Regions from separate parts of the Dactylosporangium darangshiense genome, predicted to be linked through region 2. Evidence: riboswitches for the same ligand, from Rfam matches in the RefSeq annotation. Region 2 holds a riboswitch; the other holds the start of a gene.
The links. A riboswitch is a leader RNA that binds a small molecule or an ion and turns the genes downstream of it on or off. The one in region 2 is predicted to bind cyclic di-AMP.
Positions count from the first base shown of each region.

Region 1: linked by a shared signal. The riboswitch ahead of ABD901_RS25895 (hypothetical protein) and the one ahead of ABD901_RS41700 (C40 family peptidase) in region 2 are both predicted to bind cyclic di-AMP.

Region 1 covers NZ_BAABAT010000014.1:185,761-189,154, reverse strand. The annotation lists gene ABD901_RS25905 (DUF2264 domain-containing protein) at 1-478, shown strand, start outside; gene ABD901_RS25900 (sugar phosphate isomerase/epimerase family protein) at 459-1,247, opposite strand; cyclic di-AMP (ydaO/yuaA leader) riboswitch at 1,410-1,553, shown strand; gene ABD901_RS25895 (hypothetical protein) at 1,808-2,602, shown strand; gene ABD901_RS25890 (MIP/aquaporin family protein) at 2,667-3,359, opposite strand.
Region 2 covers NZ_BAABAT010000035.1:30,953-34,346, reverse strand. The annotation lists gene ABD901_RS41715 (MFS transporter) at 1-233, opposite strand, end outside; gene wrbA (NAD(P)H:quinone oxidoreductase) at 230-841, opposite strand; gene ABD901_RS41705 (MarR family winged helix-turn-helix transcriptional regulator) at 918-1,361, shown strand; cyclic di-AMP (ydaO/yuaA leader) riboswitch at 1,480-1,627, shown strand; gene ABD901_RS41700 (C40 family peptidase) at 1,635-2,633, shown strand; gene ABD901_RS41695 (TetR family transcriptional regulator) at 2,630-3,193, opposite strand; gene ABD901_RS41690 (SDR family oxidoreductase) at 3,280-3,394, shown strand, end outside.

The sequences.
Region 1 (3,394 bases), on a different contig from region 2:
CGAGGAGGTGGACGACTCGCGCGTCGACGGCGGCGTCGTCCGGGCGCGGTGGTCGCCGTGGCCGGACGTGACCGTGGAGACGTCCCTCGCGCCGTTCCGCGACGGCTGGCACGTCCGGCTGCACCGGCTCGTCACCGCCCGCGCGCTGGCCGGCGCGGAGGGCGCGTTCAGCCTGCCGTGGTCGGCGGCGGCGCTGCCCGCCACGCACGGCCCGGTCGGCTGCGGCGCGCAGAGCGGCGGGCTGAGCACCGTCATCGTCGACCTCGACCCCGACCGCGTGCGGGCCGGCGAGCTCGTCGTGCCCTTCGCCGGCACCAACGTGCTCCACCCGCGCACGGTCCTGCCCATGCTGCGCGCCGACTACCCGCCCGGCGAGCACCGCATCGCTACCGCGGTGTACCTCGGTGACGAGCCGCCGCGCATCGACGACGAAATCCTGACCGCGCTGCGCGCCGCCGTCAGTCGTCCAGGGACCTGACCCAGTCGTTGCCCGCGGCCAGCGCGTCGGCCAGCGGCGGGATGCCGGGGTGCCACTTGCGCTCCCACTCGAGGCTGTACCAGCCGTCGTAGCCGCCGCCCTCGACCGCGCGCAGGATCTCGCGCAGCGGCACGGCGCCGGCGCCCAGGAGCACCGGCGTCTTGTCGACGGCGTCCGCGTTGTCCTTCACCTGGACATGCGCGAGCCACGGGGCCAGCGCCCGCTGGGTGTCGGCGACCGCCTCGCCCGCGGCCCAGGGGTGCCGGGCGTCCCAGATCGCCCGGACCCGCGGGTCGTCGACCTGTGACAGCACCCGGCGCACGTCCTCGCCGCGCGGGTGCGAGTCGTGCGTCTCCAGCCAGATCTCGACGCCGCCGGGCAGCTGCGCCGCGGCGGAGCGCAGGCGCCCGATCGCGCGGGCGTCGCCGTGCTCGTCATCGCCGCCGGGGAAGACGCGGACCGCGCGGGCGCCGAGATCGGCGGCGAGGGCGGCCTCGGCGAGCAGGTCGGCGACGCATCGTTCATCATCGATCTTGCCGCTGGCCACCTTGACGTAGGAGGCGACACAGAGGACTTCCGCGCCCTCCAGGGTCTCCGCGGCCGCCCGACGCCCGGCCGCGGACAGGCCGACGTGGACGGGCTCGTCGGGGGCCGAGCGCAGTTCGATGCCGCGCCAACCGGTGTGCAGCGCCAGCTCCGCGACCTCCGGCAGCGGCAGGCCGGGGCAGCCGAGGGTCGAGAACGCCAGCCGGCCGGAGATCCATGGCATCGACCGAGCATAGATCGCGCCGCTCACGTTCGCGGCAAGGGGCAGAACGCCGGGCCGCCACGCGCACCCTGTCAGTTCCGCGCAGGGGCTTCACCTGCGGTTATGCAGCCGTTATGGTCATGACGTTCGCTGCGCCCAACCGTCGCCGATCAAGGTGACGGCGCGGCGGACCCGCTGAGTCGTGCTCGCACGAGCCGGGGAACCAAGCACAACTGGGGTGAATCCGAGCGGCCACGCGCCGCGAGGTAGGGCGATCCTCCCGTCCGAATCCGTCAGCTAACCCGGTAGGCGGCATCGGAAGGAGCACGCGTGCAGACCCTCGCACGGCGCCATACCTCGACCCGCGGCCCCGGACACCGACCGGCACGGCAAGGCCACCGCCCAGTCCGGTAACCCCTCCGCGCAACACCGGTCGCACCGGCACACCCTGGCACCATGCCCATAACCGTCCCCTGTGGACGGTCGTTGGCCCGTGCCCTCCTGCCGAGTTCTCAGCAAGCAAGTCGAGGTTTTCGTGAAGCACCGCCAGCAACACCGTCCGCCGGTCGTGAGGTCGCCTCATGCCGCCCGATGAGACCATGGCGCGGCGACTCGCCCGTCACCGGCAACGCTACCGCCGCGGCCGCCATTCGGCGGCCCGCCCGAGGACCGGCCTGTACACGGCCGCGGTCGTCATCGCATTCCTGGCGACCGGTTCGCTGTTCGTATCCGCGTCGCCGGGCAGCCGGCCGGACACCGTGGCGCAGGTCGACACCATGCAGCAGGGCGGCACCGGGCGGGCGGCGGACGCCGAGAACCGCGCGTCCCGCGGCGGCGCGCGCACGGGCGACCAGCCCAGCCGGCAGTCGGCGGCTTCGGCCAGCGCGCAACCGGCGCAGAGCCCGGCCACGTCCGCGCCGGCAGCGGCTTCGCCGTCGCCGACCGTCCACGATCCCGTCGGCGGGCTGACCCGGGCCGAGATGAACAACGCCATCACGATCATCCAGGTCGGGCAGCAACAGAACCTGCCGCAGCGCGCGTTCGTGGTGGCGATCGCCACCGCGTTGCAGGAGAGCCACCTGCACAACCTCGCGAACTCCAACGTTCCGGCGTCGCTCAACCTGCCCAACGAGGGCGTCGGGAGCGATCACGACTCGGTCGGCCTGTTCCAGCAGCGGCCGAACTGGGGAACCGTCGAACAGCTGATGAACCCGGCCGGGGCCGCGAGCCGCTTCTACGCGGCGCTGGTGCAGGTCTCCGGCTGGCAGCAGATGGCGATCACCGTGGCGGCGCAGACGGTGCAGGTGTCGGCGTACCCGGACGCCTACGCCAAGTGGCAGAGCCTCGCCGAGCAGGTCGTGAACGCCGTCGCGTAGGACGTGCACGCCGGCCGCGGCGCCCTGCCGGGCGCCGCGGCGCGGTGTCTCGGGTGCACAGGCGCTACCGGTGAGCCGCCTCCTCGTGCTCCTCGTGCTCCTCATCGACCCGCCGGGCCCGCACCTCGTCCGGGTTGAGGGCGAGGAACGCGTAGCCCGCCACGACACCGGCGAGCACCTGGACGATGAGGTACATCAGGGCCGTCGACCACGCGAGCAGCCCGAGCGCCGCGATACCGGCCGTCACCGCCGGGTTGAAGGCGGCCCCGGAGAGCGGACCGACGGCGATGGCGCCGGCGGCGACCGTGAAGCCGATGGCCAGACCGTAGAACGAGTTGTTCGGGTTGCTACTGCTCGTCGCGACGTTGAGCATCACGTAGACCAGCGCGAAGGTGAACAGCGCCTCGACGAGCAGCGCCGCGAGCAGGGTGCGGCCGGAGAGGTTCAGCGTCCCGACCGCTCGGGGGTTCACCGCCCAGTAGGCCAGGCGCGCGCCGAGCAGCCCCGCGACCAACTGGACGACCCAGTAGGCGACGGCGTCGGCCACGTCGACACGGCGCCGGACCAGCGCACCCATGGTGACGGCGGGGTTGTAGTGCCCACCGGAGACGTGTCCCCCGGCATACACCATGACCATGAGCATGGCGCCGATGGCCAGCGGAGCCAGCGGGCTCCCGATGAGCAGGCTCATGCCGACCGTGAACACCAGGAAGAATGTCCCGATCAGTTCGGTGACGTAGGCAGCGTACCTGTGCATGGCTCCTCCTCGTCAGCAGCCGGTCGCCGGACCAC
Region 2 (3,394 bases):
CGGCCGAACAGGTCGGCGGCGCGGCCGCCGGCGAGCATGAAGCCGGCGAAGGTGAGCAGGTAGCCGTCGACCACCCAGGCCACGCCCGCGGGCGTGAAGCCGAGGTCGCGGCGGATCGACGGCAGGGCGACGTTCACGATGGACGCGTCGAGGATCACCATGAACTGGCCGGCACACGCCAGCGCCAGCACCAGCCCGGCGCGCGTGCGCATGGGCACGTCGGCGGTGATCACGCGGCCGCCAGCAGGCGCGAGGCGATGCTCGCCAGGCGGCGGCCCTGGTAACGCGCGGCGTCCAGCGCCGCGGCGTCGGGGGCGGCGCCGGTCGGGGGGCCGGTGACGAAGGACGTGCCGTAGGGGTTGCCGCCGGCGGCGTACACGGCGGGGTCGGTGAAGCCAGGCGGGACGATCAGGGCGCCCCAGTGGTAGAAGACGTTGGACAGCGACAGGATCGTCGCCTCGCTGCCGCCGTGGCGGTTGATCGCCGACGTGAACGCGGTCACCGGCTTGTCGGCCAGGCGGCCCGCGCGCCACTGCCCGCCGGCCTGATCGATGAACTGCTTGAGCTGCGCGGCCGGCGCGCCGAAGCGGGTCGGCGTGCCGAAGGCGAACGCGTCGGCCCAGGCCAGATCCTCGACCTCGGCCTGCTCGACCGCCGCGGCGGCGTCGGCGTGGCGGCGCCACAGCGGGTTCTCGTCGATGGCGCTGTCCGGCGCCAGCTCGGCGACCCGCCGCAGCCGCACCTCGGCCCCGGCCCCGGCGGCCCCCTCGGCAACTGCGCGGGCCAGCGCATGCACGGTGCCCGTTGCGCTGTAGTAGATAACGGCGACCTTCACGGTCATGTCGGCCCCTCTGCTCGTGTAGAATTTAGTTATGCGCATAATGTTATGCGCATAACGATCCCGTCAAGGAGGGTCCGTGGACTTCGTGCGAGCCGATGCCATCAACCAGGCCATCCGCCTGTTGAGCCTGCGGCACCGGGCGCGTGCCGCCGCGCTGCTGGCACCGCTCGGGCTGCACCCCGGGCAGGAGGCGCTGCTGCTGGAACTCGCGCGGACCGGGCCGATGATCCAGGCGCAGCTTGCCGACGCCCTCGGCTGCGAGCCGCCCAGCGTGACACTCATGATCCGCAAGCTCGAGGCGTCCGGGCACGTCCGCCGGGCGCCCGCGCCGACCGACAGGCGGGCGACCGTCGTGGAGCTCACCGAGGGCGGCGCGGCGCTGGTCGAGCGGGTCAAGGAGGTTTGGTGCGCGCTGGCCGAGGAGACCGTGGCCGGCCTGGATGCATCGGTCGTGGCCGAACTGCCGGGCGCGCTCGCGATCATGACCGGCAATGTCGACGCGCGCTTTAGTTCTCGTTAAGTGTTGCTTAGATACCCCGTCGGGCGGTTTCGTGGTCGAGACCCGGCCGTTACGTTGGGTGCTAGTCCGCCGGCCGTCGTCATCCAGCCCGGGTGGCCCGGGCGGGCGCCGCCGAGTCGTTTGTCGGGCGCCGAGCTGGCGTTCGGTGCATGAGCCGGGGACCCACCGCAGCACGACCCCGGGGTGAATCCGTGACACACGGTAGGGCGCGCCTCCTTCTCGCCCGAACCCGTCAGCTAACCCGGTAGGCGGTCCGCGAAGAAGGACTCTGCCGTGTTCAACGGACGAACGGCGCTGCGCTCCGCGATCGTCGGGGCGGTGGTCGCGGCCATGGTCGCGCCCGCATGTGCCGCGCAGGCCGATCCGAGCCCCGAAGAGATCCAGGCCCAGATCGACAAGGGCAACAAACAAGTTGAGCTCGTCGTCGAGCAGTACAACAAGGTCACCGGCGACCTCGCCGCGACGCAGGCGTCGCTGACGTCGCTGGAGGCGGACCTGGTGCCGCTGCAGTCGCGGATGGACGCGGCGCACGCCGACGCCAACGCGGTCGCCGTCAGCGCCTACAAGACCGGCGGCAGCCTCGGCACGTGGTCGCTGATGCTCGGCGCCGCCGACTCCGGCAGCTTCGTGGACCGGGTCGGCACGCTGGAGCAGATCTCGCGCAGCCAGCAGGCGGACCTGGCGGCGTACGGCAAGGCGAAGGACGCCTTCGACACCGAGAAGCGCCGCCTCAACGAGGTCCTCGCCGCGCAGAGCCGGCAGAAGGCGGACCTCGAGACCCGCAAGAAGCAGATCGAGGGCGACATCGCCCGGCTCGACGAGATGCAGCGCAAGGCCGACGAGGCGGCGGCCGCCGCGGCCGCGGCGGCGAAGAAGCCGGCGCCGACGACCAACCCGGTGTCGAACCCCGGTCCGCCGCCGAAGGTCAACGGCGCGGCGGGCAAGGCCGTCAGCTACGCCTGGGCACAGCTGGGCAAGCGCTACGTCTGGGGCGCCGCCGGGCCCGACACCTTCGACTGCTCCGGGCTGACCATGATGGCGTGGAAGGCGGCCGGCGTCACGCTGCCGCACAACGCCGCCCAGCAGTACCAGAAGGTGCGCCACATCTCCCGCAGCCAGCTCCAGCCCGGGGACCTGGTGTTCTACAACGGCCTCGGGCACGTCGGCATCTACATCGGCAACAACCAGATCATCCACGCGCCGAACAGCCGCACAGTGGTCAAGGTCTCGCCGATCGATATCGACACGCTCTACGGATACGGCCGCCCTTAGGCGGTTAGGGCACGCAGCTCGGCCAGCACGTCCGTCTCGATGGCTTCGAGGGGGCGCTCCTCGCCCTCGCGGATCCAACGGGCGAACGAGATCGCGAACACGGTCATGCCGGTCTGCGCGGCCAGGTCGGCCGTGAGGTCGCCGACGCCCCGCGCACGCAGGGCGTCGGCGAGCGTCGCGCCGAGGGTGGCGAGCTTGTGTAGCTCGCGCTCCTGCAGGGCCGGGTTCCGGTCGATGATCGTCTGGCGGGTGCGCGAGTGCGGGCGCTGCTCGTCGGTGAAGAAGTCCGCGCCGGAGCGCAGCGCCGCCGCGACGATCTCGATCGGGGCGGCGTCCGGCGGTGCGGCCTGCACACCCTCCACGAACGCCTGCACGAGCCGCTCCTGGCCGTGGAAGAGGACCTCGCGCTTGTCCGTGAAGTGGCGGAAGAAGGTGCGCTCCGTCAGCCCGACCGACTGCGCGATCTCCGCCGCCGTCGTCTGCTCGAAGCCGCGGGCGGCGAACAGCGCGAGCGCGGCCCGCTGCAGCCGCTGCGGGGCTCCCGGTTCCCATCGCACCACGCGCTCCAGTGTAGTGATGGCAGCGGCTGACATTACGGGCTACGGTATGTCTGTCACTGACATCAACACTTCGAGGAGTGCACGTCATGCACGTATTCGTCACCGGGGCCTCCGGCTGGATCGGCTCCGCCGTCGTCGACGACCTGCTCGCCGCCGGCCACGAGGTCACGGGCCTGGCCCGCTCCGACGCCTCGGCCGCGG